3 regions of the Zoogloea sp. JDB1 genome follow, and region 3 is predicted to be linked to each of the others. Evidence: predicted binding sites of a transcription regulator. Region 3 holds the regulator's gene; each other region holds the start of a gene.
What was found. Region 3 encodes sigma-54, which starts transcription at its own class of promoters, with help from an activator protein. Its sites were predicted from a motif close to TGGCACGCTTNCTGCTNA; they were not measured.
Positions count from the first base shown of each region.

Region 1: the regulator sigma-54 is predicted to act here: its motif matches at 5,979-5,996, upstream of AC1PPK_RS11885 (GTP cyclohydrolase II).
Region 2: the regulator sigma-54 is predicted to act here: its motif matches at 7,649-7,666, upstream of AC1PPK_RS22475 (ammonium transporter).

Region 1 is NZ_CM161496.1:2,651,356-2,660,982, forward strand. It holds gene purT (formate-dependent phosphoribosylglycinamide formyltransferase) at 1-1,153, shown strand, start outside; gene AC1PPK_RS11855 (hypothetical protein) at 1,128-1,742, opposite strand; gene AC1PPK_RS11860 (MarR family winged helix-turn-helix transcriptional regulator) at 1,858-2,370, shown strand; gene AC1PPK_RS11865 (gamma-glutamyl-gamma-aminobutyrate hydrolase family protein) at 2,407-3,186, shown strand; gene AC1PPK_RS11870 (hypothetical protein) at 3,291-3,656, shown strand; gene AC1PPK_RS11875 (chloride channel protein) at 3,666-5,006, opposite strand; gene pal (peptidoglycan-associated lipoprotein Pal) at 5,039-5,566, opposite strand; gene AC1PPK_RS11885 (GTP cyclohydrolase II) at 6,037-7,281, shown strand; gene AC1PPK_RS11890 (URC4/urg3 family protein) at 7,278-8,522, shown strand; gene upp (uracil phosphoribosyltransferase) at 8,549-9,181, shown strand; gene AC1PPK_RS11900 (TetR family transcriptional regulator C-terminal domain-containing protein) at 9,178-9,627, shown strand, end outside.
Region 2 is NZ_CM161496.1:4,947,651-4,957,277, forward strand. It holds gene AC1PPK_RS22440 (phosphoenolpyruvate carboxykinase (GTP)) at 1-538, shown strand, start outside; gene AC1PPK_RS22445 (pyridoxal phosphate-dependent aminotransferase) at 635-1,789, shown strand; gene AC1PPK_RS22450 (lytic transglycosylase domain-containing protein) at 1,883-2,602, opposite strand; gene AC1PPK_RS22455 (phosphoethanolamine transferase) at 3,199-5,004, opposite strand; gene ampD (1,6-anhydro-N-acetylmuramyl-L-alanine amidase AmpD) at 4,946-5,551, opposite strand; gene AC1PPK_RS22465 (pilin) at 5,697-6,155, opposite strand; gene AC1PPK_RS22470 (ferredoxin--NADP reductase) at 6,676-7,455, shown strand; gene AC1PPK_RS22475 (ammonium transporter) at 7,695-8,897, shown strand; gene AC1PPK_RS22480 (FUSC family protein) at 9,037-9,627, shown strand, end outside.
Region 3 is NZ_CM161496.1:1,292,207-1,301,833, reverse strand. It holds gene recA (recombinase RecA) at 1-149, shown strand, start outside; gene recX (recombination regulator RecX) at 175-624, shown strand; gene lptB (LPS export ABC transporter ATP-binding protein) at 611-1,333, shown strand; gene AC1PPK_RS05700 (RNA polymerase factor sigma-54) at 1,349-2,809, shown strand; gene hpf (ribosome hibernation-promoting factor, HPF/YfiA family) at 2,826-3,149, shown strand; gene ptsN (PTS IIA-like nitrogen regulatory protein PtsN) at 3,309-3,794, shown strand; gene hprK (HPr(Ser) kinase/phosphatase) at 3,763-4,698, shown strand; gene AC1PPK_RS05680 (PsiF family protein) at 4,784-5,002, shown strand; gene AC1PPK_RS05675 (FHA domain-containing protein) at 5,084-5,947, opposite strand; gene ttcA (tRNA 2-thiocytidine(32) synthetase TtcA) at 6,037-6,972, opposite strand; gene AC1PPK_RS05665 (pteridine reductase) at 7,040-7,789, opposite strand; gene AC1PPK_RS05660 (class I SAM-dependent methyltransferase) at 7,904-9,064, shown strand; gene AC1PPK_RS05655 (hypothetical protein) at 9,122-9,328, opposite strand; gene AC1PPK_RS05650 (alpha/beta hydrolase) at 9,547-9,627, opposite strand, start outside.

The DNA.
Region 1 (9,627 bases), 1.4 Mb from region 3:
TAAGGAGGTGCTGATCGCCCTGCAGCGCCTTGGAGTGGAGACGATCGCAGTTGACCGTTATCCGAATGCGCCGGGTCATCAGGTGGCGCACCGTGCCCATGTGATTCCGATGACCGATGGCGCCGCGCTGCGCGCACTGGTCGAAAAGGAGAAGCCGCACCTGATTGTGCCGGAGATCGAGGCGATCGCCACCGACACGCTCGTCGAGATCGAAGCCGAAGGGCTGGCCGAGGTGATTCCCACCGCTCGTGCCGCGCGCCTGACGATGAACCGCGAAGGCATCCGTCGCCTGGCCGCCGAGGAACTGGGGCTGGCCACGTCACCCTATCGCTTCGCCGACTCCCTGGCCGAGCTGCAGGCCGCCATCGACGGCACCGGCGGCCAGCCGGCAATCGGCTATCCGTGCATCGTCAAGCCGGTGATGTCGTCCTCCGGCAAGGGCCAATCGCTGCTGAAGGGGCCGGACGACGTGCAGAAGGCCTGGGACTACGCTGCTGCCGGCGGGCGGGTGAATCAGGGGCGGGTCATCGTCGAGGGTTTTATCGATTTCGATTACGAGATCACTCAGCTCACCGTGCGCGCCTGTGATGCCAGCGGCACCGTGCAGACCTATTTCTGCGATCCCATCGGCCATGTGCAGGTCTCCGGTGACTACGTCGAATCCTGGCAGCCCCAGGCGATGAGCCCGGTGGCTCTCGAGCGCTCGCGGGAGATCGCCGGCGCGGTTACCGCCAACCTGGGCGGGCGTGGCCTGTTCGGTGTCGAACTGTTCGTGAAGGGCGACATGGTGTGGTTCTCGGAAGTGAGCCCGCGCCCCCATGACACCGGTCTGGTCACTTTGTGTTCCCAGCGCTTCTCCGAGTTCGAACTGCATGCGCGGGCGATTCTCGGGCTACCGGTGGACGTGAGCCTGCGCGAGCCGGGGGCGTCCGCGGTGATCTATGGTGGGATAGAGGCCGACGGCATCGTCTTCGAAGGCGTGGCCGATGCGCTGGCCGTGCCGCGCGCCGACCTGCGCCTGTTCGGCAAGCCGGAGGCCTTTGCGCGGCGCCGCATGGGCGTCGCGGTGGCCAATGGTGCCGATGTGGAAGAGGCGCGGGCGCGGGCGGGGCTTGCCGCCAGCAAGGTCAGGCCGGTGCGAAGCGCAGGCTGATCAGCCGTCCGGGCGCGGTGCGGCCGGACGGCGTGTCGTGACTGCCCGCCTCATCCACGTCCTTGACCAGGGTTTCGATCTGGCCGATCGCGATGCCGTGTTCGGCAAAGAAGACCTGCAGGGCTCGCAGGCGCTGGCCGAAGAGGACGGGGTTGTACTGGGTGGCCGGGCTGTTGCCGAAGCCGGTCATGATCAGGCGGATCTCCGGCCGGGCCTGCACCAGCAGCGCGATCTCGCCGAGCAGCGAGGTGTAGGCGGGGCTCAGCTGTGCCTGGCGGTTCTCGAAGGCCTGGGTCGTGTCGACGGTCAGGTTGATTGACCGTACGTCGTCCTGCCAGGCGGCCTTTAGGCCGACGGCGCGGGCCAGGCGGGCGATTTCTCCGGCCAGACTGCGCCAGCCGGTGGGCTGTACGGTGAGGGTGCTCGATGCGATGGCGCTGCCCGGATCCGGGGCGCCGGCCAGACCGTTGTTTGTCAGCAGAAGTCCGCCCGTGGCCAGCAGGCCGCAGGCAAAGGGGAAGAGAGCGTCGCGAAGGCGGCGCAGCGAGCCGGCGGCGCGGTCGGGCAGGCCGGGGGCGATTGCAGGCATGGGTGCTTCCTGAGAGTTCTGGATGGGTGTGACAGCCTCCGGGATCTGGCGATGGCGGCCGGGAACGTGGAACTGTCTTGAGTAAACTGAATTTGTATAAATATAATTTCCGTAAATGAATTTAGCAAACTCCAACTCCAAGGCGCTCGCCACCAACTCCGCAGAGGAATCGTTGGCCTTTGCGGTCCTCAAACAGTTCCGTCTCATCTATGGTTCAGTGAAGCAGCATTTCCGCGAGGTCGAGCAGACCTGCGGCGTATCGGGCTCCCAGCTGTGGCTGCTGCATGAGATCGCCCGTGCGCCGGGTATTGGCGTATCGGAACTGGCGGGCCGTTTGTCGATCCATCAGTCCACATGTAGTCAGTTGGTGGACAAGCTGGAGACCCGCGGCTTGGTGACGAAGCGCCGCAAGCCGGAAGACCAGCGTCGGGTTGGCCTGCAGGTCAGCGACAGTGCGGCGGACGTGCTGCAGACGGCACCCGGCCCGGCCGAGGGCGTCTTGCCGGAGGCCCTGCAAGGCTTGTCCGAGGAAGAATTGTTGCGGCTCCAGGCCGGGCTGGCCAGCGTCATCGGCCAGTTGAAGACGCGTGACGAGCGGAGCGTCGACAAGCCGCTGGCCGATCTGTAGACGTTGCGGGGCGCCGGCCCCGGAAGGAGAGCGAGCGTGGCAAGGAACAAGACGATCCGCATCGGGCTGTCGGCCCGCCTGTTCCATCCGAAGGCCGGCGCGACAGGGCTCGAGTCGAAGACCCTGCAGGTGCTCGAACAGTCGATCGCCCAGTGGCTCATGTCGCGGGACGTGCTGGTGCTGATGGTGCCGTCCATCCTGAAGGACGGGCCGATCCACCGCAGCAGCATCCGCCTGCGCGATTACGCCGAATATCTCGACGGCCTGGTGCTGCAGGGGGGCGCGGACGTGAGTCCGGAAGCTTACGGCGAGCAGCCGCTGAAGGAGGAATGGACCGGCGACCGGGTTCGCGATGCTTACGAGATGGAACTGCTGCACGAGTTCGTCGAGCTCGGCAAGCCGGTGCTCGGCATCTGCCGCGGCATGCAGCTGATCAACGTGGCCTTCGGCGGTTCGCTCTACCAGGACATTCCGACCCAGTTCGGCGGTTCGGCGATGCATCAGGCCGAGGCCTACGATCTGCACCACCATTCGGTGCGCTTCGAGGAGAAGGGTCAGTTCGAGCGCTGGTTCGGAAGCGCCGAGGGCGGCCGCGTGGTGTCCATCCACCATCAGGGCGTGAAGACGGTGGGCCGTGATCTGGTCGTCGAGGCAGTGTCGTCCGAGGATGGTATGGTGGAGGCGATCCGCCACTCCGGCCGCAGTTTCCTGGTCGGCGTGCAGTGGCATCCCGAATTCCACACGCCGGGAAGGTCCGATCTGCTCGACTGCCTGCCGCTGCTCGATGCCTTCTCCGCGGCGGCACGGGGGCGCTGAGCCGTTCGTCGTCCGTTCCGGAACCAATTCTGAGTGAGAAGGCTCCACCCGATATCCAATCATGAGACGGCCAGCCGGTTCGCCTCCAATACAGGAACCATTCAATGGCCGGTTTTGAGAACTATCTTCAGGACACTCAGGACATCGAGCGCGAGATCGAGCGCCGAGGGGTGGCCCTCGGTATCGACTGGAGCAATGCGGAGCAGGTGCGGGCGCTGGCGCGGGAGGCGATCGAACACGTGTCGTCGGACGTCCAGCGGGCGATGGCGACGCCCATCGACTACCAGCTGCTCGCCAAGGTCGAGCTGTTCGGCCTGGCGGCGTTAATGCTCCGCACGATGCAGGAGAGCGCCAGCGTTGGCTTCGAGAGCCACGGTGGGGTGATTTGGAAAACCTTCGCGCGAGCCCTGTGGGCCGAGGCTCAAGCCCACGGCACACTGGCCAGTGGAAGGTTGCACAGTGGCGCGTGATATCGCTTGCTAAGGCGTTGGTGGCCGCTGCTGTTGCACGGGGCCATGCAGCGGGCTGGGCAGGAAACCGAGCGCCAGTTGCTGATAGAGTTCAGGGCTGATGCGTGAAGCAATCGCCTTTGCGATCAGCGTGACAGCCATCAGGCTGATGACCATTCCATGTCCGTCGATCATCTCCATGACGATGATCGCGGAGGTGATTGGTGCCTGGGTTACGGCTGCAAGGAAACCCGCCATGCACAGTGCGATGAAGGCCGGGATGCCTTCGCCGATACCAAGCAGGGACGTCAGGGGAGACCCGATGGCCGCCCCGATTGCCAGCGAGGGGGCGAAGATGCCTCCGGGAATCCCCGAATAGTAGCTGGCCAGTGTGGCTAGGAAGCGGGAAGGCGCCGCATACCAGGGGAGTTCCATTTGGCCGGCGACGACATGGGCGGTAATCGTATAGCCGCTGCCGTAGGACACCCCGCCGCTGATGAAACCGGCGAGTGCCACGAAAACGCTGCAACCGCCTGCAAACAGGATCGGATGCGTCTCGCGCCATCGCCACAGCACGTGTTCCCGAAAGCTCATCGGCAACAGCATCAGCCGGCTGAACAGGCCGCCGGACACGCCGCAGGCTACGCCAGCGGTTACGACGGGAAGCAGCAAGGACTGATCGATCCGACCATCCTTCACATGTCCGAAGTAGTTGTAGTTGCCAAGCAAGGCAATGGCGACCAGTCCCGACAGGATGATGGTGCTGACCAACACGCCGCTGGTCCGGGTTTCCAGGCGCCGTCCGAGCTCTTCTACGGCGAAGACGATGCCCGCGAGTGGGGTGTTGAAGGCCGCGGCGACGCCTGCCGCTCCGCCAGCCAGGATGAGATCCGAAGCACGTAAGGCACGGGTATTGGGAAGCAGCTTGTGCGCAGCGTGGAGGATTGAGGCGGCCACCTGGACCGAAGGGCCTTCACGACCGGAGGAAAAGCCGCCGATCAGAGCGAACGCGCCCAGGCTCACTTTGCCGAACGCGATGCGCAGCGAGACCAGTTGCCGGACTGCCTTTCCCTGTGCGGCCAGGCGCGTTGCCGCTATTACCTGAGGGATGCCGCTGCCCTGGGCTCCGGGGAAGTAGCGCCGGGTGAGCCAGACAGTGCTCATGCCGATCAATGGGGTCAGCAGAAAGGGGAGCCAGGGCCTGCCTGAAGAAAGCCCGCCGAAGAGGGTGAGCGCCAGTTCCGCCAGCTTGGCGAATCCCGCCACGATCACCCCGGCCGCCAGCGCGGCCAGCCAGAGGGTGATGCGGGTCCGCCAGCGGAGCGTGCTGAGCAGGCCGCTGCGTCGAGGGTTGATCTTCGTACGCTTCACGACCTGTTTCCCCACGGGAGCCGACGAACGGCTTACTTGTCCTTGTGCTGGAAGTCCACGCGGCGGTTCTCGGCCCAGCAGCGTTCCTCGGCACAGCTTGCGCGCGGCTTTTCGGAGCCGAAGCTCACCGCTTCGATACGGCCATCGGGCACGCCCTGCAGCACCAGCGCCTTGCGCACGGACTCGGCGCGCTTCTGGCCGAGGGCCAGGTTGTATTCGCGGCTGCCGCGTTCGTCGGCGTTGCCTTCCACGGTGACGGCGTCCTTGGCATGGCCGTTCAGGAAGTCGGCCTGCTGCTTCACCACGTCACGGTACTTGGTCTCGACGGCGAACTTGTCGAAGGCGAAATAGACGCTCTTCTTGGCCAGTTCTTCACGCTGGGCCTTCAGCTTCTGGGCTTCCAGTTCGGCGGCAGACATGCCGGGGGCTGCGACCGGTGCCGGTGCGGCCTGGGCGGCGGAAACCGGTTGCTCGGTCGAGGCGGTGGGCTTTTGCGCGGTGGTCGAGCAGGCGGCCAGCACGAGGCTGCAGGCAAGGGTGGACAACAAGGACTTGTTCACGGAGTAACTCCAGGAGTGGTGGGAGGGAAACGGTCGAGATGATGTCCTGACGTGGCCTTCGCGTCTGCGGGGCAGGCTGGCCGTCCGGGCAGGCGCAAGGGCCTGGTCGGTGGGGAGGCGATCGGGGGCGGTCGGTGCTTCGTGGATGCGGGCGCATCCGTCACAACAGGGAGCCGGCGAAGGGCACACGGAAGTCAGTTCTGAGCTTACAGCTATCGATTGACATCAATTGTATTTGTGTAAATGTTTTTGTGAAAGGGTGGCATTGGGCTTTCAGGTGGGCCGGATTCATGCCCGATCCCAGGTGAAAGCGATGGGCGTCGCGCACCGACTGGGTTCGCCAGATCGGAATGGTGCACTGCAATAGTGCGTGCTTGACTCATTCCGAGCCTGAAAACGGGCTGATTTCCGATGGCATGAAACTCGCTAATAGAAAATTGACCATATGGTCAGGTTTTCAGGAGCGAAGCATGGCGTCCCATATCGTTCTGACTTCCCATCCCCGTGCCAGCCGTGGGCGGTCGGTATCCACCATCCGCTGGGGCGCCGCCACCGCCGCCGAGCGGGGGCCGTTGGTGGCGGGCCTGGCTGAGCCAGCGCTGCGTAACGTGATCGGCACCCACTCCGGTTCCTATTCGGTGTATCGGGCGCTGGCGGTGGCGGCCGGCAACCTGCAGGCCAACCACCGGCCGGACCTCACCAACACCGTGCCGGCCACCGGCATCGGACCCCATCCCCAGTGGGCCGACGCGGGGCGCATAGTGTCCCTCGACCCATGGGGGCACCGGGTGGCCCAGGAGTTCGCCGCCGAGATCGCAGCGGGCATGGACATCCGCCCGACCATTGCGGTGACTACCGCCCACATCAACATGCCGGAGCTCCGCGATGCCATCGAGGCCGGCCGCCTGGTGCCGGACGGCGACATCCTCGAAGCCAACGGCGATGTGCGCGTGACCAAAGCCGCCATCGACCCGGTGTGGTACCTGCCCGGCGTGGCAGAGCGCTTCGGCATCACCGAGAGCGCGCTGCGACGGGCGCTGTTCGAGCAGACCGGCGGGATGTTCCCGGAGCTCGTCACGCGGCCCGACCTGAAGGTCTTCCTGCCGCCGATCGGCGGCATGACGCTCTATTTCTTCGGTGACGTGAGCCTGCTCGGCCGTCCGGAAACGCAGGTCGCCTGTCGCGTTCACGACGAATGCAACGGCTCCGACGTGTTCGGATCGGACATCTGCACCTGCCGGCCTTATCTCGCTCACGGCATCGAGGTATGCGTGGAGATGGCCCAGCGGGGTGGTGTCGGCCTGGTGGTGTACAACCGCAAGGAGGGGCGGGCACTGGGCGAGGTGACCAAGTTCCTGGTCTATAACGCCCGCAAGCGCCAGTTCGGCGGCGACCGCGCCGAAACCTACTTCGAGCGCACCGAATGTGTCGCCGGCGTGCAGGACATGCGTTTCCAGGAGCTGATGCCGGACGTCTTCCACTGGCTCGGCATCACACGCATCGACCGCTGGGCGTCGATGAGCAACATGAAGCACGGCGCGCTGACCGCCGCCGGCATCCAGGTCGTCGAACAGGTGGCGATTCCCGACGCGCTGATTCCCGCCGATGCGCGGGTGGAGATGGACGCCAAGACGGCGGCCGGCTATTTCACGCCGGTGGCGCCGCCGAGCGCGGCCGAACTGGCGGTCGCCAAAGGCAGGGGGCTGCACGCATGAATCATGGATCGGGATGGCACACGCCGGTCTCCGCCGGTCATCCGGCGGCGGCCCTGCTGAGCTCGGCGGCGGTGCGCGAGCGTTGCCGCGTGGTGACGGCGCGGGTGGAGGCTGGCCTGTCGCCGTTCTTCACCTGGGACCCGGAGCAACTGTCCGCGTGCGCGGACTACGTCGCGCAGACCATCCGCCTCAACTACCCGGATCTCGACGTGCCCTACCACAGCCGCTGGCGCCACTTCGAGGCGGGCGGCAGGAATCGCTGGGGCGCACTGGTCGGCACCCATGGCCTCGACGGGGACCGGCTGGAGCAGGCTCGCGTGGCGGTCGATCTGGTCATCCCCAGCGTGCTGCTGGATGCCGGCGCGGGCGCTGAGTGGCGTTACCGGGACGTGGCCGGCGTCATGGAACTGGGCCGCTCCGAAGGGCTTGGCGTGGCCAGTCTGGCCTTGTTCGCCAGTGGCGCGCTGTCTGCCGAACCGGCCAGCCCGCTGCGCTGCGATGCGGCGGCGCTGCAGCGCCTGACACCGGAAGTGCTGGCCGAAGCCTTCCAGGTCGGGCCGGCCAATCCGCTGGTCGGGCTGGACGGGCGAAGCGCGCTACTGCAACGCCTGGGTGCGGTGATGGAAGCAACGCCGGCGGTGTTCGGCACGCCGGCCCGCGCCGGCACTCTGGTGGATTACCTGCTGGCCCACGCCATCGACGGCAAGCTCGCCGCGTCCTTCGTGCTCGGCACGCTGCTGCGCGCCCTCGGGCCGGTGTGGCCGGGCCGCGTGGTGCTGCAGGGCGTCCCGCTCGGCGACTGCTGGGCCCATCCGGCGCTGGAGGATGGCCTGCTGCCTTTCCACAAGCTGACCCAGTGGCTCACCTATTCCCTGCTCGAACCGCTGGAAACAGCGGGGCTGACGATCACCGGGCTGGACGAACTGACCGGCCTGCCGGAGTATCGCAACGGTGGCTTATTGCTCGACTTCGGGTTGATCCGTCCGCGGGAGGAGCGCTTCTGGCGCCATGCCTGGACGGTGGATGCGCCGCCCATCGTCGAATGGCGGGCGCTGACCGTCATCGGCCTCGACCGGCTCGCGCTCGCCGTCCGCGAACTGCTTGGGCTGACGCCGGAGGCTTTTCCGCTGGCCCGCGTGCTGGAAGGCGGCACCTGGTCGGCCGGCCGCCGCATTGCCGCCCAACGCCGCACCGGTGGCGCGCCGCCGGTGAAACTGATCAGCGACGGTACTGTATTCTGAAACCACTGCAAGCACTGGAGGACTGTATGAGCGCACCCGTTACCGTCATCGACCACCCCCTGCTTCAGCACAAGCTGTCCATGGCGCGCAGCGCCGAGACCACCACCGACAACTTCCGCCGCCTGGTGCGGGAGATCGCCTCCATGCTGGCCTATGAGGTGACCCGCGACCTGCCCACCGAGCTGATCGACGTGACCACGCCGGTGGCGGCCTGCAAGGTGCCGGTGATCAGCGGCAAGAAGCTGTGCCTGGTGTCCATCCTGCGGGCCGGCAACGGCATGCTCGACGGCATGATCGACCTGCTGCCCGGCGCGCGGGTCGGGCACATCGGCCTGTACCGGGATCCGGAAACGCTGGAGGCCATCGAGTACTACTTCAAGCTGCCGGATGATGTGGAAGACCGCCTGGTGATCGTCGTCGACCCGATGCTGGCCACCGGCAATTCGGCCAGTGCGGCCCTGTCGCGCCTGAAGGAGGCCGGCGTGACCAGTCTCAAGTTCGTGTGCCTGCTGGCTGCGCCGGAAGGCCTGGCCGCGCTGCGGGAGGCCCACCCGGACGTGCCGGTGACGACCGCAGCGGTGGACAGCCACCTCAACGAGCACGGCTATATCGTGCCCGGCCTGGGCGACGCCGGCGACCGCATCTTCGGTACCAAATGACGGTAGCGCCGCCGCTCGGGGACGTGGAAACGCCCGCGCGCGGCGGGCGCATCCGGCGCCAGCACGAGGCCGCCATCCTTGCGGCCGCCGAGCAAGTCTTCGCGCGGGCCGGCTTCCAGGGCGCCACGATGGCGGAGATAGCCGTCGTGGCCGGCCTGCCCAAGTCCAATCTGCATTACTACTTCGGCACCAAGGCCGAGGTTTACCGGGCCGTGCTGGCGCACATCCTGCGCCTTTGGCTGGCGGAGACCGACCGCATCAATGCCGACGCCGACCCGCGCGAGGCGCTGGCCCACTACATCGAAGCCAAGATGCGTCTCACCGCCGAGCACCCGGACGCGTCGCGGGTCTTCGCCAACGAGTTGCTGCATGGTGCGCCGGAGATCGGCGACTATCTGCGTAATGAATTGCGCCTGCTGGTGGCCGACAAGGCGGCGGTGATCGAG
Region 2 (9,627 bases), 2.0 Mb from region 3:
GGTGTACCAGGCCTTCAACTGGAACTTCGGCGTCTACATGGCCGCCACCCTCGGCTCCGAAACCACCGCCGCGGCCTTCGGCGCCCAGGGCGTGGTGCGCCGCGACCCGTTCGCGATGCTGCCCTTCTGCGGCTACCACATGGGTGACTACTTCAACCACTGGCTGAAGATGGGCCACACCGTCGATCAGGCCCCGGGCATCTTCTGCGTCAACTGGTTCCGCATGAACGAGAAGGGCGAATTCATGTGGCCCGGCTTCGGCGAGAACATGCGCGTCCTGAAGTGGATCGTCGACCGCGTTCGCGGCCGCGTACACGCCACCGAGAACGCCCTCGGCTGGATGCCCCAGTACGAAGACATCGACTGGACCGGTTCCGACGTGACCAAGGCCGAGTTCGACGCGCTGGTCAAGATCGACGCCGACGCCTGGAAGACCGAGCTGGCCGGCCACCAGGAATGGTTCGACAAGCTGCAGGACCGCCTGCCCAAGCAGTTCACGCTCAAGCGCGAACTGTTCGAACTGGCCCTGTCGGTGTAAGTTCGCAGCAGCCAGCCGGCTGCTCAGGTAACGCAAAAAAGCGCCGAGCAATTGGCGCTTTTTTGTTGCCCCGCCCATTCACCAAGAACGACACCTATGACCCGCAGTGCCCGCCGCATGGCCGACATCCAGCCCTTCCACGTGATGGAGATCCTCAAGCGCGCGCACGAACTCGCCGCCAGCGGACGCGACATCATCCACCTGGAAGTCGGCGAGCCGGATTTCGCCAGCCCTCAACCCATCGTCGAAGCAGCCCAGCGCTTCCTGGCAGGCGGCCACGTGCATTACACGCCAGCCCTCGGCCTTACCGCACTACGGGAAGCCATCGCCCGCTTCTACCACGACCGTTTCGGCGCCGACGTCCCGCCCGAGCGCATCATCGTCACTCCCGGCGCCTCCGGCGCACTGATGCTGGCCCTCGCGGTGCTGACCGATCCGGGCGACGAATGGCTGCTGCCCGACCCCGGCTACCCGTCGAACCGCCACCTGGTGCGCAGCTTCGAGGGCATCCCACGCGCCCTGCCAGTGGACGCCAGCACCCGCTTCCAGCCCACACCCACTCAAGTCGAGGCCGCGTGGACCGCGCAGACCCGGGGCCTGATGGTCGCCAGCCCGGCCAACCCGACCGGCACACTGCTCGCGCTCGACGAAATCGTTGCACTGCAGGAAACCGTGAGCCAGCACAAGGGCGTGCTGATCGTCGACGAGATCTACCAGGGCCTCAACTACGGCGTGGATGCCTGCACCGCCCTCAGCCGCCTCGACGACGTCTTCGTGGTGAACAGCTTCTCGAAGTACTTCGGCATGACCGGCTGGCGCCTTGGCTGGCTTGTTGCCCCCGAGGCCTATGTGCGCGACATCGAGAAGCTAGCCCAGCACTTCTTCATCTCGCCCTCCACGCCAGCCCAGCACGCTGCGCTGGCCGCCTTCGAGCCAGCCACCATCGCCATCCTCGAAGAGCGCCGCCACGAGTTCGCCAAACGCCGCAACGCGCTGCTCCCCGCCCTGCGCGACATCGGCTTCCGCTTCGCCACCGAACCCCAGGGCGCCTTCTACCTGTACGCCGACATCTCCGGCATCGCCAAGGACAGCCAGTCGCTGGCACGCCTCCTCATCGAGGAAGCCGGTGTCGCCACGACGCCCGGCATCGACTTCGGCGACAACGGGCCGGAACTCCATCTGCGCATTGCGTACACGACGGGCGCAGGACGCCTGCTCGAAGCCGCGGAACGCATCGCCCGCGTCCTCTAGAAACGGATTCCCGCCCTCTCGGCAGGATCGGGGCCCCAGAAAACAGAAAACCCGCCTCTCGGCGGGTTTCTCTTCCCCAGACCCGGGCGCGCGTCAGGCGCCGACGAGCCTTCCTCCACTGCGGGCCACCTGGCTCAGCATGGCCTTCACGGCCATCACCTTGCTGGCGTAGGGGGCCGACGGATCGCCGACACCACCATACTGCTGCAGGGCCCGCTCAACGGAACCGGTACTCTGAATGTACTCCTTGAGCACCAGCGCGCCGACACGGATATTGGTTTCAGGGTCGAACAGCGCACTCTTGTCCGACTTCACATCCACCTTGTCGGGGTGGAACTTGGGGATCACCTGCATCAAGCCCTGCGCACCCAACGGGCTCTCGGCAAAGGGATTGAAGCGGGACTCGATAGCCATCACGGCCACCAGCAGCAGCGGGTCCACGCCCACGCTGCGCCCGGTCTGCTGAGCGGACGCCAGCAGCGGCTCAAGGGCCACTGCCGACACCTGATAGCGCTTGGCCACATAGGTCTTTACGCGCTGCAGATCAGGGCTGAGCTTGACCGGCGACACGCTTTCTGCCGCCTGGATGATGTCAGCCTCCGGCTCCGCAGCCGCTTCGGCAACAGCAGAGACAGGTACTTCGGTACTACCGGTCAAACTATCAAGGGACAAACCCTGCACACCGTGATTGGCAATCCGGGATGCCACGAACAGCGTGAGGACGAGACCCGCGACAAGAAGACCGCCGTGGGCGAAGTGAAGCATGAGTGAAGCCGCGTGACGTGCGAACTTCGCGATACGAGTTGCGAACATGGGCTCTCCTTTCTGTGGCCACAGTCCAGCAAACGCGCGCGCACAACCGCCCCCAGGACAGCAGGGACAGAAAATCCGTTTGTATCACCCGACAGCCCTCGAAAAAACAGGGCCGGGTTCAACTCGTCAGCCAACCAAACCGGCCGACGGCGCTCGAAGGACTAGGTCGCCAGGGGTTGATCCAAACACGCTGATGCAACCAGACAGCGTGCCAAAAAAAGTACCGAGCCAGACCTCGGACAGGTCAGTAACCGGGGGGAAGAAGGCCGGTTATGCGGCAGCTCAGGCACCGACTTGTAACAAGAGTTTTGCGCCAAAAAATGCAGACGAAACGCATTCTATTGATTCGACTGGGTTTTGTCAATCTAACCCGAGTTCACCCTGCGCAAACTAATCCACAAAGCATTATAAAAAATACCTTGCAGGCTGACGCCCCCGGACAGCGCCCACGGCAAATCAAGCATTGCCGGGCCACACGCTTGTACATGGCTAGACGCGGCGGTATGCACTGACAAAGGGAACATCTACGCCTGCCCGGCCCTCACCAAGCCTCCTGAGCCATAGCAAAAAACAACGTTCAACATTGCTTTCAGGCCTTAATTTTTTTTGCGGATGGCCACAAGTGATCTACACCTTGCATCCCGGCCTGACCGATCAAAATCAAGGCCAGTCTGAGTCACTCTGGGAGCGGGCGTCCACGCCGGATGAATGAAACTGGAAGCTAAGGCGTCTCCCGTAAGCTGGACATCACCTAATTCAAGCATCGACGCAAAAACGGATGTCGTCGACAACCGAGCATGGCGCCTGCTTTGGGCGAGTTCAACTTTATGCGGAAATGTCTGGGCGAACCGCTCGGAGTACCAAAACAAGGCGGGCACCCGGAAATCATGCTCGGTCTGATGACCGTGGCCGCTCTCGTCGCACTCACCGTCAAACAGATTCTCCCCATGATCGGCCACATAGAACAACGTGGCCGTGGCCCCCGTCCTCTCCAGTCGTGCGATGACTTCAGCAAGAAAATGGTCTGTGTAGCGAACCGAATTATCGTAGGCATTTCCCATCTCAATACGCTGGCTGCGGTCATGCAGGTCAGCGCGTGACAGATCATTAAGAGATGGTCGGAAATAATCGAAAGCGGCAGGGTAACGGTGGCTGTAGTTGAAATGGCTACCGAGCGTGTGCAGAACAATCAACTGCAAGGACTCACCGGAACCTAGAATCTCATCAAGAGGCGCGAGCAGATCACTATCCATTCCACCTCTCAACTTGTAATTGGCAAGATTATAGAAACGCGTGACGTCCGCTTCTGCTGCATGCAAAGCGATGGAGCTGTCATGGACGCCCAACGGGCTTTGGGTGGAAAGCCAATAGGTCTTGAAACCTGCTTCCCGGTACGCGGAGATCAGCGATCGCTCAGGAAAGAAGGCGCTTCGGTTCGTTGCAGGCTTGCGGGTCAGAATCACCGGTACAGCCATTCGTGTCCACGCCCAAGGTGATATGAAATCGCTGAAGCTCACCAGATTGGATTGGTGCATCAAGCGCGGCGTGGTTTCTCTTGGATAGCCATTGAGCTGCCAACGATCCGGCCTCCCTGTCTCGCCGATTACGAGCACGTGAATACGCCGCTCCTTTGCCGGACTGGCGAGGCTTGCACCAAAACGAAACCGTTCGATCCGGGCCTGATAACTTTGACGCGTACTTCGTTCGCGCCAATATGAATAGAAACGTAATGGCACTCCCAAAGGATATAGATTTGCCAGCCTTGTGAGTGACGGGCTAAGACCTGCTTCGCTTAGACTCTCGTTTGGATCTTCTCGCTCATTACCATGAATGGAAGCATCCATGGGATCAAAAACGATGGCAGCAACAGGCATAGCCAGCAAGCTGATGCTAATGAATACCGCCCAAGAACGGATACGCAACGGCCATTTCCAATCCTGCTCACGCGCCCGATTAATTACCACGAACAGAAGGGTTGCGACAGCCAGAAAACTGGCCCCAAAGAGAAACAACTTCGGCCCCAGATAGCCAAGCACCTCCTCCGGATTGGTCTCCGACAGGATTCCCAGCACATGGACATCACTCGGTTTACCGTAGTTCAGGATATAGAAGCACTCAAAGGGTGCCAGCAACACCCATGGAGCCAACATCACGCCCCCCAACCACAGACGACGCGGCAGGGTCAGCAACAGCACACAACTCGCCAACGCAATCAGCAGGGTGTCGATACGCCAATCAGACTGCATGGCGTCAACACCTCCTGCGGTGCACAACGTCAGGATGGTGGGACTCAAACTGAGCGTACAAATGGCAAAAAAGAAAGCCCGTTTGTTCAGCATGCGATCAGCTGGCAGGCCTTCCAGCCAAGGGGAAAGGCCATCGATCGATCCATTCCGCTTCATGCTCATCCTGCGGCTCGACCAGCTCGGCGGCGCGATGCGCACCCGCCGACTCCAGGGCGTCACGCAGCCGCTGCCAGGAAAAATGCGGACCAGGATCAGTCTTACGCCCCGGCGCAATATGTTGGTGCCCGGTAACCCCCTGAATAGGGAACCGTTGGCATAAATCGGCGATCACATCGGCCAACGCCGAGTACTGCACGACCTCAAAAGGAATTTCGTCGCCCCCTTCAAGCTCTATCCCGATCGAGAAATCGTTACAACGCGACATTCCCCGCCAACTGGACACGCCCGCATGCCATGCCCTGAGTTCGGGGGGGACGAACACAATCACCTCTCCCGTGCGACGAATGAAGTAGTGGGCGGACACCCTCAAATCCTTGATCGTCTCAAAAAAAGGGTGTTCGGCCTGATCAAGAGTGTTTGTAAAGAGTTGCTCGACACATCGACCGCCATGCCGTCCAGGGGGCAAGCTGATTGCGTGGATGACGATCAGCCTGACAAGCATTTTAGGACGGAGATCGTGATTAGGAGACAACACCACTTGCACAGAATAGGATAGCCAGAAAGAGCGTACACACGGAGAGCTATGGGTGAGACCTAGCCGAAACCGATGCACACTGCAGAAAAAAGCCCGAGAGAATTTTCTCTCGGGCCTGCATGGAGAAATAATCAGCCACTAACTAATCAAATAATTAACTAGCAGCTGCTGCCGTCTTGTTGTTCTTCAACAGAGCTTGCTTCACCGCTTCATTAGTCACGTCAGTAGTTACGGTCCACACGATAGTATTGGCATCAGTCGTGTTATCCGGCGTCAAGGTCACGGTCTGTCCATCAACACCTGTACCAATGCCGCTTTGGAAGGTAACAGTGATTTTGCCACCGGCAGCGACTGTTGCGGACTTGATTTCCTTGGTCGAAGTAAAAGTCTTGATGGGATCTACGCCATCCTTGCAATTCGAAGCAACACCGCCTTGCTCTTGGATACAAAGGGCAACTGCTGCCTTCAACCCATCAATCGAAGTCATCATATTTGACGCCTTCGCCTTCGCCGTGTAGTCCTGATACTGCGGAATCGCCACAGCAGCCAGAATGCCAATAATCGCCACGACGATCATCAGTTCGATCAGCGTAAAACCGCTTTGCTTTTTCATGATGTGATCTCCACTCGTTGAAATTTGGTTGGTGCGGGCTGTTGCCTCGTACGTGCTGATATAGGCAACCAGCGTGCCAAATTTTACCAATTTCAATTTTTTCATTTTGAAACAAGCCATTGCTAGTTTCCAAGCGGCCTGACCGGCTCCTGCCTCCCCAGGGAACCCATCTTTCATGTGACGCTTTTCGTCACCCCCTGCCAGAATTCGTCAGTCCTGGACGTGGCGAAGTACCAAAAGGGCAACGGGTTCAGCTCCAAGGGAACCCGTTCAGGTTCGAGTTGAACCGTTTCAAGTCCAACCTGAACCCACTCCCTTACAGGTAGGCCAGCGGCGTCCGGCCACCCCATCTCCCCTTGGCCACCCCAATGGCGTATTCATGCCCACGCCAAAATGGCATGGACACCTGCCATAGCACGAGCGAGGGAAACATCCCTGTGGCGAATTCCTCTGCCCCCAGACGGTCGAATCGGCGATGAGCGATTGAATTCTCCCCACAGACCTGAAAAGGAGAGACTCGATGGACGCCCCCAACGAGAAGTACCTTCCGGCACGCATCCTGTGGCTGCACCGCTGGAGCCCGCGGCTGCTGTCCTTCCGGATCAGCCGGGAGGCGGGTTTCCGCTTCGTGCCGGGGCAGTTCGCGCGCCTCGGCTTGCACCAGGCCAACGGGGTGCCGGTTTGGCGGGCGTACTCCATGGCGTCGGCAACCTGGGACGACCACCTGGAGTTCTACTCGATCATCGTGCCGGACGGCGCCTTTACGTCCCGCCTGGAGCAGTTGCAGGTCGGCGACGAGTTGATGATGGAGCGCCAGCCCTTCGGCTTCTTCACCACCAACCGTTTTGCCGATGGACGTGACCTGTGGATGCTCGGCACCGGTACGGGTCTGGCGCCTTACCTGGCGATCCTGCAGGATGAGAGCACCTGGACGCGCTTCGAACGCCTCATCCTGGTGCATTGCGCGCGCAATGCCGACGACCTCGCCTACCAAACGGAAATAGCCGCCCTGCAGGACCATCCCCTGTGGGCCGAGCATGGCCACAAGCTGATCTACCAGCCGGTCGCCACCCGCGACGACACCGTTGCCGGTGCGCTCCACGCGCGCATTCCGGCGCTGCTGCAGAGCGGCGAGCTGGAAGCGCACCTGGACATTCCGCTGACCCTGGCCGACTCCCGCATCATGATCTGCGGCAGCCCGAACATGGTCCACGACACTCACAAGGCCTTGCTCGGGCGGGGCTTTCGTCTCAGTAGACTGGCGGCGCCGGCACAGATTGCGGTGGAGAACGCCTGGTAAACAGCCGCCTCAAAAGCAGGCCGCACCAAGACGGTGAAAAGCCTCTTCCCCCAATCAGTCGGGAATCAAAAATCGAAAGATTTGCGCATTAATTTGGTGCGCACATTTCAAATTCGCACGATCATGGTGCCACGCCACACCATACCCTGATAGCAAGCCCTTAATTCATCAGGTTTTTTCACCAAAATTGAGCTGGCACAGCACCTGCTTGGTGCCTCGCTTCATTTTCGGAGCCCAAAATGGAGCAAATCAGTAACACCAGCAACGTTGTCTTCGTGCTGCTAGGCGCCATCATGGTGCTTGCCATGCACGCCGGCTTCGCCTTCCTGGAAGTCGGTACGGTACGCAAGAAGAACCAGGTCAATGCCCTGGTCAAGATCCTCACCGACTTCGGCGTGTCGGCCATCGCCTACTTCTTCATCGGCTATACCGTGGCCTACGGCGTCAACTTCTTCTCCAGCGCCGAAGTGCTGGCCCAGAAGAGCGGCTACGAGATGGTCAAGTTCTTCTTCCTGCTGACCTTCGCCGCCGCCATCCCGGCCATCATCTCCGGCGGCATTGCCGAGCGCGCCAAGTTCCATCCCCAGAGCGTGGCCACTTTCCTGCTGGTCGGCTTCGTCTATCCCTTCTTCGAGGGCATCGCGTGGAATGACAACTTCGGCATTCAGCCCTGGCTGGAAGCGGCTTTCGGGGCCAAGTTCCATGACTTCGCCGGCTCGGTGGTGGTGCACGCGGTCGGCGGCTGGATTGCGCTGCCCGCCGTGCTGCTGCTCGGCGCCCGCCGCGGCCGCTACACCAAGGACGGCAACGTGGCCGCCCACCCGCCTTCCAACATCCCCTTCCTGGCCCTTGGCGCGTGGATCCTCACCGTCGGCTGGTTCGGCTTCAACGTGATGTCCGCCCAGACCCTCGACAAGGTCAGCGGCCTGGTGGCCCTCAACTCCCTGATGGCGATGGTCGGCGGCACGCTGGCAGCAATGGTCCTCGGCAAGAACGACCCGGGCTTCATCCACAACGGCCCGCTGGCCGGCCTGGTGGCCGTGTGTGCCGGCTCCGACCTGATGCATCCGATCGGGGCGCTGGTCACCGGCCTGATCGCTGGCGTGCTGTTCGTTCAGCTGTTCACCATCACCCAGAACCGCTGGAAGATCGACGACGTGCTCGGCGTGTGGCCGCTGCACGGCCTGTGCGGCGCCTGGGGCGGCATCGCGGCGGGCATCTTCGGGGCCAAGGCGCTGGGCGGCATCGGCGGCATCAGCATCGTGTCGCAGCTGATCGGCACCGCCGGCGGCATCGTCGTCGCCGCAGCGGGCGGCACCATCGTCTATGGCGCGCTGAAGTCCATCGTCGGCATCCGCCTGGATGCAGAAGAAGAATTCGACGGCGCCGACCTGACTATCCACAAGATCACCGCCACGCCGGACCGGGAAACGCACTGGTAAACGGTAGTACAAATGTCACGAAAAGCCGGCCCTGCCGGCTTTTCTTTTTCATGGTCGCCGGCCGCCTTGCCTCTCCCCATCCCAGCACCGTAACCTCTGCCTGCTATCGACACCCTTGCCGGAAGCCCGGCCCAGGCGCATGCAGACACGTTCCCGCATCGACCGGCCCCTGCGGGCCGCCCGGCGCATCGCGCTGAGCCATTACGCGGCCAGCGGTCTGGTGGCGGCGCTCGGCATGCTGCTGATCTCGGGCAGCATGCACTTCTACTTCGGCGCCTTCGCCGCGGCAGCCGCGTCGGTGGGCGTGGCCATCGTGATTCCGCCGGACCAGCCTGCGCCCCAGCGCGGCAAGTTCTGGCAACTGCTGCCAGCGGCGCTGATCGGCCTGCCGCTATTCCTCGCCGTCCAAGCCCTGCACAACTCGCCGGTGCTGCTGGGCCTGCTGCTGGTACCGGCCAGCTTCATCGCCTTCCTCGCGGGCGCGTGGGGCAAGCGTGGGCTGCCGATCTCCATCTCGATCATGTTCGCCGTGGTCCTGTCGATGGCCGTGCCGGTGCACGAGGGCACCGGCAGCATCGCGACGACCGGCCTGTACTGCGCCATCGGCTGCGGGGGCTACCTGGTGTTCGCCAGCCTGGCCAACTCGGCCCTCAATGCCCGCTATCGGATCCAGATGCTGGCCGACGTGCTGTTTGCGCTGGCCGGACTGATGCGCTGCCAGGCACGGCAG
Region 3 (9,627 bases):
GCGAGAAGATCGGCCAAGGCAAGGACAATGCCCGCGAGTTCCTGAAGACCAACCCGCACATCGCCCGCGAGATCGAGAACAAGATCCGCGTGGCCGTCGGCCTGCCCGAGATGGCGGCGCTGCCGCCGGCGGCAGCTGCAGCGGCCTGACGACGCGGACGAGAACGCTACGCCGATGGTCGCAAGCCTGCATGAACGCGCCCTGCGCTGCCTGGCCCAGCGGGAACACTCCCGCGCGGAGCTGGCGCGCAAGCTCGGCGCGCTCGGCAGCCCCGAGGAGGTCGATGCCGAGCTCGACCGCCTCGTGGACCTCGGCCTGTTGTCCGATGCCCGTTTCGCCGACGCCTACGTGCGCGCCAAGGCCAGCCGCTTCGGCGCCGCCCGCCTGAAACTGGAACTGAGCCGCCGTGGCGTATCCTCCGAACTGATCGGCGACGCGATCGACGAAAACACCGGCGAAAGCGAACTCGAACGTGCCCGCGACATCCACCGCCGAAAATTCACCACACCACCCGCAGACGCGCGAGAATGGGCACGGCAGGCGAGATTCCTTCAAGGTCGCGGCTTTTCCACCGAAATCATTCGTAGAGTCCTGAAAGAACACCCCGGCGATGAGCCTGCTTAAAGTCAGCAACCTACGCAAGAAGTACAAGGCCCGCACGGTCGTTCACGACGTTTCCTTCAACGTCGGCAGCGGCGAGGTCGTCGGTCTGCTCGGCCCCAACGGCGCCGGCAAGACCACCTGCTTCTACATGATCGTCGGTCTCGTGGCCGCCGACGGCGGCGAGATCACCCTCGACGACGAGGTGCTGACCCATCGCCCGATCCACCAGCGCGCACGCCTGGGCCTGTCCTACCTGCCGCAGGAGATGAGTGTCTTCCGCAAGCTGACGGTGGCCGAGAACATTCAGGCCGTGCTCGAGTTGCAGAGCCTCTCCAAGGCGCAGATCGCCAGCCGCCTTGACGAGCTGCTGAACGAGCTGGGCATCGAGCACCTGCGCGACAGCACCGCCATCTCCCTGTCCGGCGGCGAACGCCGACGCTGCGAGATCGCCCGTGCCCTGGCCACCGACCCGCGCCTGATCCTGCTCGACGAACCCTTCGCCGGCGTCGACCCGATCGCCGTCATCGACATCCAGAAGATCATCCGCTTCCTGAAGGACAAGGGGATCGGTGTGTTGATCACCGACCACAACGTCCGTGAAACCCTCGGCATCTGCGACCGTGCCTTCATCATCAACGCCGGCGAGGTGCTGGCCAGTGGCCGCCCGGACGAGATCGTTCACAACGAACAGGTCCGCCAGGTATACCTCGGCGAGCACTTCAGGCTCTGAGGCCCGATACGACTCATGAAGCCCAGCCTCCAGCTAAAACTCTCCCAGCATCTCGCGCTGACACCTCAGCTGCAGCAGTCCATCAAGCTGCTGCAGTTGTTGACCCTCGAACTCAACCAGGAGATCGAGAAGATCCTCCTGGAAAACCCCATGCTCGAGCGGGAAGAGCCCGAGGGCGACCTTGGCTCGAGCCGCGTCGAGGCCCCCGGCCCCGTGGCGCCGGCAGGCAGCGAAGCCGCGCACGAACGCGAGCAGGAGCAATCCCGGGAGTCGGAACGCGAGCGCGAACCGGACCATGATTTCGACAGCAGCGGCGAAGCCGGTGAATGGGCTGCAGCGGGCAGTGGTGGGCAACGCGACGACGATGACGAGACCGACTTCCAGGAGTTCCAGGCCGCCGTGCCGTCCCTGCGCGACCACCTGGACGCCCAGGTTGCGCTGACGCCGCTGTCCGACCGGGACCGGGCGCTGGTGCGCTTCCTCATCGAGGCCCTCGACGACGACGGCTACCTCAGCCAGGATCTGGCCGATCTGCTGCCGCTGCTGCCCCCCGAACTGGAAATCGAACTGGACGATCTCAAGATCGCCCTGCGCCAGATCCAGAGCCTGGACCCGGCCGGCATCGGCGCCCAGGACGTGGGCCAGTGTCTGGCCCTGCAGTTGCACACCCTGCCCCCCAGCGAGGCCCGTGAACTGGCCATCGCAATCGTCAGCGAGCATCTCGAACTGCTCGCCGCCCGCGACTTCCTGAAGATCAAGCGCGCACTGCGCTGCAGCGACGACACCCTGCGCGAAGCCCACGCCCTGATCCTCGGCCTCAACCCGCGCCCCGGTGCCCAGTTCTCCCAGGCCGACACCCGCTACGTGGTGCCCGACGTGGTGGTCCGCAAACAGCGCAGCAACTGGGTCGTCAGCCTCAACCCAGATGCGATGCCGCGTTTGCGCATCAACCAGCTGTATGCCCAGATCCTGCGCGACAACCGTGGCGCCAGCGGTTCCCTGTCCAGCCACCTGCAGGAGGCGCGCTGGCTGATCAAGAACGTGCAACAGCGTTTCGACACCATCCAGCGGGTTTCGCAAGCGATCGTTGACCGCCAGCGCCAGTTCTTCGATTATGGCGATGTGGCAATGCGACCGCTGACCCTGCGGGAAATTGCCGAACAACTGGATCTACACGAATCCACCGTTTCGCGGGTGACCACCCAAAAGTACATGGCCACACCGCGGGGCATTTTCGAGTTCAAGTATTTTTTCGGCAGTCACGTTGCCACCGACAGCGGTGGGGCTGCTTCCTCGACGGCGATTCGGGCGCTGATTCGCCAGCTCGTGGGAGCGGAAGACAAGAAGAAACCCTTGTCCGACGCCAAGATTGCCGAGTTGTTGGGCCAGCAGGGTATCGTCGTGGCTCGTCGGACAATTGCAAAATACCGCGAGTCCCTCGATATTCCGCCGGTCAGTCTGCGCAAAACCATCTGACAGAAAGGTAGCAACCATGAACCTCAACATCACGGGGCATCACGTCGAAGTTACGCCGGCCATCCGCGAGTACGTCACGAGCAAGCTGGACCGCGTGATCCGTCACTTCGACAACGTCACCAGCGTCGGCGTGATCCTCTCGGTGGAAAAGCTGCGTCAGAAGGCCGAAGTCACCGTGCACGTGCGCGGCAAGGACATCTACGTCGAGAACGAAGATGCCGACATGTACGCAGCCATCGACGGGCTGATCGACAAGCTTGATCGTCAGGTCCTGAAGTACAAGGACAAGACCAGCGACCACGGTCACGACTCCCTGAAGCAGCACCTCGCCGAGTCCTGATTCCCGGCGTCGAGTAATACCCTTTTCCCCGGGACCGTTGTGGCTATAATGCGCCCCAATTGACACAACGGCCCCGGCGGCCTCCGCCTCCGGATCTTCCTGAATCGCCTTTCACCGGCAACCTGTGTCGGCCCGTTCCGCACACGGGAGAGTCCTCGCATGAACCTCATCGCCAAACTTCTGCCGCCGACCAATGTAGTCGTCGGACTCGAGGCGAGCAGCAAGAAGCGCGCTTTCGAGCAAGCCGGCCTGCTGTTCGAGAACAACCACGGCATCGGCCGCAGCACCGTCTTCGACAGCCTGTTTGCCCGCGAGAAGCTCGGCTCGACCGGCCTCGGCCAGGGCATCGCCATTCCTCACGGCCGTATCAAGGGCCTCAAGGAGGCGCTGGGTGCGTTCATCCGCCTCGCCGACCCGGTTCCCTTCGACGCCCCCGACGGGCGTCCCGTATCGATGCTGTTCGTGCTGCTGGTACCCGAGCAGGCCAACGAGCACCACCTCCAACTGCTGTCCGAACTGGCTCAGATGTTCAGCGACCGCAGCTTCCGAGAACAATTAATGAGCGCGCCCGATGCCCAGGCCGCCCATACCCTTTTCGCCCAATGGGGCAGCCATGCGTCAGACGACGGTCAGCCGGCTGTTTGACGACAATCTGGAGCGCCTCCGGCTGCGCCATATATGCGGCAGCCTGGCGACCCGCATTTCGGTCTCCGAAGACCGTATCTGGCCCGCCGACATGGTCGGCCACCTCAACCTGATCCACCCGGACCGCCTGCAGATCCTCGGCGCCTCCGAGATGGCTTGGGCCCGCCGCCAAACCCGCGAGAAGGTCATCCACCACGTCCGGGAGATTCTCTCCTACGCCCCGCCGGCGCTCATCGTCGCCGACGATGAGGAGATCCCGAGCATCATCCGCACGCTGTGCGCGAACGAGGACATCGCCCTCTTCGCAAGCCCGCTGCCGTCCGCCAACGTCATCGACCTGCTGCGCAGCTACCTGTCGCGACAGTTAGCCGAAAGGGTCGCGCTGCACGGGGTGCTGATGGACGTGCTGGGCCTCGGCGTGTTCATTACCGGCGACTCAGGTGCCGGCAAGTCGGAACTGGCGCTGGAACTGATTTCCCGCGGCCACGGTCTGGTGGCCGACGACATCGTCGAGTTCTCGCGCATCGCCCCGACCGTACTGGAAGGACGCTGCCCCGAATTACTGCAGGACGTCATAGAGGTGCGCGGTCTCGGCATCCTCAATATCCGCACGATATTTGGCGAAACGGCCTGCCGGCGGAAGATGAAGCTCAAGCTGGTGGTCCACCTGCAGCGCCGCCAACCGGGCCAGGAAGACCCGCTGCGCCTGACCCTCGACGGCGAACAGCAACCCATTTTAGGCGTGCCGGTGCGCCGTGTCGTGTTGCCGGTTGCGGCCGGCCGCAACCTCGCCGTACTGCTCGAGGCCGCCGTGCGCTCGACGATCCTGCTGTTGCGCGGCATCGACTCCACGCAGGAATTCGTCGACCGCCAACGTCGCGCGATGGAAGAAAGCGGCTTCTAGCCGCCGCTGCCACAACTCGTCGCAAACGACGCATCGACGCACCTCTCCACCGTCAATTGCGGGTCTCACGGTACGTTTGTGATCCGTGCGCAATGCCGACAAACCGTCCATACGAGAAGAGTGGCATGATGAAAAAATGATATTGAGCGTCGTCATTTCTCTGTTTGCTGCCGGCCTGGCCCCCGCAGCCTTTGCCACGACAGGCCAGCAGAACGAGATGAAGTCCTGTAACAAGGAAGCCGACGAGAAGGCACTGAAGGGCGACGAACGCAAAAAGGTCATGAGCGGCTGCTTGAAAGTCTGAATTGCCGCACAGGCTTCATACATGAACAGAGGGCCGCAATTGCGGCCCTCTGTCATTTGATCCAACACGCCTCCAGCAACATCATCCAAGGGCAAACGCCACCACGTCCGACATGTTGTCGCCGACGGAAAAGCCGCAGCCGATATGCCCCTTCTCGCCGAGGATGAACTCCTCGCGCTTGACGCAGTGTTCGGGGCTGCCCTCCTCAAGCAGGAAGGTGCCGTTGGTGCTCGAATCGGCCAGATAGAACAACCCATTACGAAGCTCGAGACGGGCATGCTGACGCGATACACGCGGATCGGTGATCACAATATCGTTACCGGTATCACGCCCGAACAGCAGGGCCGGGCGGGCCACATCGATCACCCAACTGCGCCCGCGATAACTGATTCGCATGTGCTTATGAGCCTGCAGTGCCTCATGGCGCAGTTCGGCAGGCGTGGGCGGTGGAGCCTCCCCCAGTTCGAGAACGGGAATGGGCATTTCGCCTGCTCCATCCCCTGCCTGTCCCAGCATGCGACGCAGCGACGGCGCTAATATCCGTCCCAGGTTTTCCGATACCGCGATACTGTCAGGGGCATGACTCTCGACCAGCAGCACGGCCAGCTTTTCAGCCTCCAGCCCCAGCCCATCGGCTTCCGTTTCCAGCACCACCCCAGCTTTCAGCATCAGCTTGATACCGCTCATCGGCGGCAGGGCCCGCACCCGCTCACGCATCTCCCGCGCGGCCAACAGGGCTGCATCCGCATCCATAAAGTGCGCCACCAGCGATGCCTTCTTGACCGCGAAGCCGATGGCCTGATAGGCCTCGGCGCAGCGCGACATACGATTCAGGCTGCGTTCGACCGCATAGGCCGCCTCGGCCTCACCCAGCTTTTCGGCAAGGAGAATACCGCCGGCAATTTCGGCAAGGAGGAGGCAGGGCGCCTTGGCGCGATCAGGCATGCTGAACGACTCCGTAATCCGCACTAGGCGGAAGAAAGTTGGCCCGGATCGCACGGCCTTCGGCCAGAGCGGTGCAAAGGTTCATGACATCAGCTCTTCCAGATTCCGATCGGGATGGCTGCAGCCCCCTCCGGATGGACCGGCAATTCCGGTTTGTCGAAAACGATGTCGCCCTGCTCGACCTGCGTGTCTCGCGACACGTTACGGAAGTCGAACAATTCGGCATCCGCCATGTGGGATGGCACGACGTTCTTCATGGCGGTGGCAATCGACACAATACGCCCCGGAAAACGCTCGTCCCAGTCACGCAGCATGGCCTTGATCTGCTTGCGCTGCGCATTCTCCTGGCTACCGCACAGGTTGCACGGAATGATCGGGTACTCCATGCCACGGGCGAAACGCTCGATGTCCTTCTCAGAACAGTAAGCCAGCGGCCGGATCACCACATTCTGCCCGTCGTCGCTGACCAGCTTCGGCGGCATTCCCTTCATCTTGCCTCCGAAAAACATATTCAGGAACATGGTTTCGATCATGTCATCGCGATGATGGCCGAGGGCAATCTTGGTTGCGCCGAGTTCCTTTGCCGTGCGGTAAATGATGCCTCGTCGCAGGCGCGAACACAGTGAGCAGGTCGTCTTACCTTCAGGAATCTTGTCCTTGACAATTGTATAAGTGTCTTCGGTAACGATCCGGTATTCCACGCCCACCGATTCGAAGTACGCCGGCAACACGTGATCCGGAAAGCCGGGCTGCTTCTGGTCGAGGTTCATCGCGACGATACGGAAGTCGATCGGAGCGCGCTCCCGCATTTCCATCAGCAGGCTCAGCAGTGTGAACGAGTCCTTCCCGCCCGACAGGCAGACCATGACCACGTCGCCGTCCTCGATCATCCTGTAATCGCCGATTGCCTCGCCGACCTTGCGCATCAGGAATTTCTTCAGGCGCAGGAGCGTATTGGAGTGGCGACCTTCCGTTTCGGGTTGCTCGGCGGCGGGGCTGGCGAGGGCTGGCACTACTTGTTCCATGTCAATCAAATTTCCGAAGATTATAGTCCGATCACACAATTGCCGATCGGCATAAATGTTAAATGGCTTATAAATGGGCGCTTCGCCCACCATCCACCGATAAAATCTGCCCTGTAACGTATGGTGCGTCGAACAGCAGGAAGCGCACAGTACGCGCGATGTCGGACGGCGAGCCGACCCGCCCCAGCAAGGTATGGGCGACGATGCGCTCCCGCTCCAGCGACGGAAACTGTCCATCGTCAGGCCATTCGATCGCCCCCGGCGCGACGCCGTTCACTCTTACACGAGGCGCCAGTTCCTGCGCCAACGCACGGGTCAGCCCCAGCAGGCCAGCTTTTGCGGCACAGTACAAAGGGTAGCCCTTCAACGGCCGTTCGGCATGGATGTCGATGATGTTCACGATCGCGCCACCACTCGCCATGAGATGTGGTGCCGCAGCCTGGGCCAGGAACAGCGGCGCTTTCAGATTGGAACCGATCAGATCAATCCATGCCGTTTCGTCGATCTCGCCGAGCGCGGTCGGGAAGAAACTCGACGCATTGTTGACCAGCCCATCGAGTCGCCCGAAATGCGCCACGGCGGACTCAACCAAGCCGGGCAAGCACGAGCAGTCCAGCAGGTCCGCCTGCAGCGCTACCGCCGAGCCCGGACGCACGCGTTCCAGCGCGGCGACCAAGGCCTCGGCCTCGCTGCGGGAGTGGCGATAATGCACGGCCACCCGCGCACCAGCCGCATGGATGCATCGCACTAGTTCGGCGCCGACGCGCCGCGCACCGCCCGTCACTAGCACGACCGGGGCGATCGGATCTTCAATCATGACTACCAAGGGGAGCAAATTCAAGCGAAGGGCGTAATCATACGGTGCCCACCCCCTCGACGGTGCACTGCAACGAACGGGTAAAATGCGGATTTTCCCCTATCCGCCGCTGCCATGAACCTGCCCCAGCCCTCGCCCGACGCCCTCGAACAGAGCGCGCGCCTCGTTTCCCGCCTGCGCAGCCTGATCGAGGCCCAGGACGGCTGGATCTCCTTCGCCACCTACATGGCCGAAGCCCTATATACGCCTGGTCTCGGCTACTACAGCGGCGGTGCCCACAAGTTCGGGCCGGGCGGCGACTTCATCACCGCACCGGAACTCACCCCTTTGTTCGGGCAGGCCCTGGCAGCCCAGGTCCAGCAGGTCATGGGATTGTCGACACCGCACATCATCGAGGCCGGTGCCGGCACCGGCCTGCTGGCCGCCGACCTGCTGCTGGAACTGGAGCGCAGCGGCACGCTGCCGGACAGCTACGGCATCCTCGAAGTATCCGGTGAGCTACGCGAACGCCAGTTCGACACCCTCGCCGCCAAGGCGCCCCACCTGGCATCCCGCGTCCGCTGGCTGGACAGCCTGCCGGAGCGCTTCTCCGGTGTGCTGGTCGCCAACGAAGTGCTCGACGTGATGCCGGTACATCTCGTCGCCTGGCGGCCCGACGGCATCTTCGAGCGGGGCGTGGCCCTCGGCGCCGACGGCAGTTTCGTGTGGGCCGACAAGCCGGCAACGGGCAAGATCGCCGAGGCCGCCGCCGCCCTCGACGTGCCGCTGCCCGAAGAAGGGGAATACGTCAGCGAGATCAACCTCGCCGGGCGGGCGTGGATCGCCGAATGGGCGGCACGCCTGGAGCGCGGGGCCATGCTGCTGGTGGACTATGGTTATCCGCGGGCCGAGTACTACCTCGACAGCCGTGCCACCGGCACCCTGCTGTGCTACTTCCGCCATCACGCCCACGGCGATCCCTTCCTGTGGCCGGGGCTCAACGACATCACCGCCTTCGTGGATTTCACCGCCATAGCCGAAGCCGGCTTCGAGGCCGGGCTCGACGTGCTCGGCTACACAAACCAAGCCACGCTGCTGTTCAATTGCGGCGTGCTGGACTGCCTGGCCCGCCGAGGACCGGAAGACAGCGTGGATTACATCCGCGCCTCCAAGGCCGTACAACGCCTCACCGGCCCCCACGAAATGGGCGAGTTGTTCAAGGTTATCGCGCTCGGCAAGGACATCACCCAGCCGCTTCTCGGTTTCCTCCGCGGCGACCGCCTCCACGCGCTCTAAAAGGTAAAAAGGCCTGCGGGCTCGATGAGCCGGCAGGCCTGACGGGAACCACGAGTCCTACTCCTGGTAGCGATAGACCGCAGCCAAGAAGGCCTCCACGTCAGTGGGCACGGCATGCTGCCCGCGCCCGACGCTCGCCACCTCCTGCAGCCCCAGCGCCAGTTCGGGAGGCAAGGGGTTGGCATTCAGCACCTCATCCCCGTACGCCATGCCGACCTCTTCGACCGGCTCGCCGTAGATCCGAGTACCACTTTCCATATCCATGCTGATCACCATATCGGCCTCCGTTGCGGGTAAGGGAAAAAATCAGGCCCGCTGATGTATCTAACGGCTGCAGCCTCCAAAGGTTGAAGGAAAATCGGTACGGAACCCCTGCAGCCGCCTCCGCACCCTCTCGTTCACGGTTTCAGCATGGTCGACGGCGCGGCGCGCCGCCATGACAGACTTCACAGCACGGGCGAGACACGGCCCGTTCGGTGCCTTTACAGGCCTTTTTCCTTCATCCAGCGCACAATCGGCTCGGCCGCCAGGCGCCAGTCCGACTCCATCATCAGACCATGCCC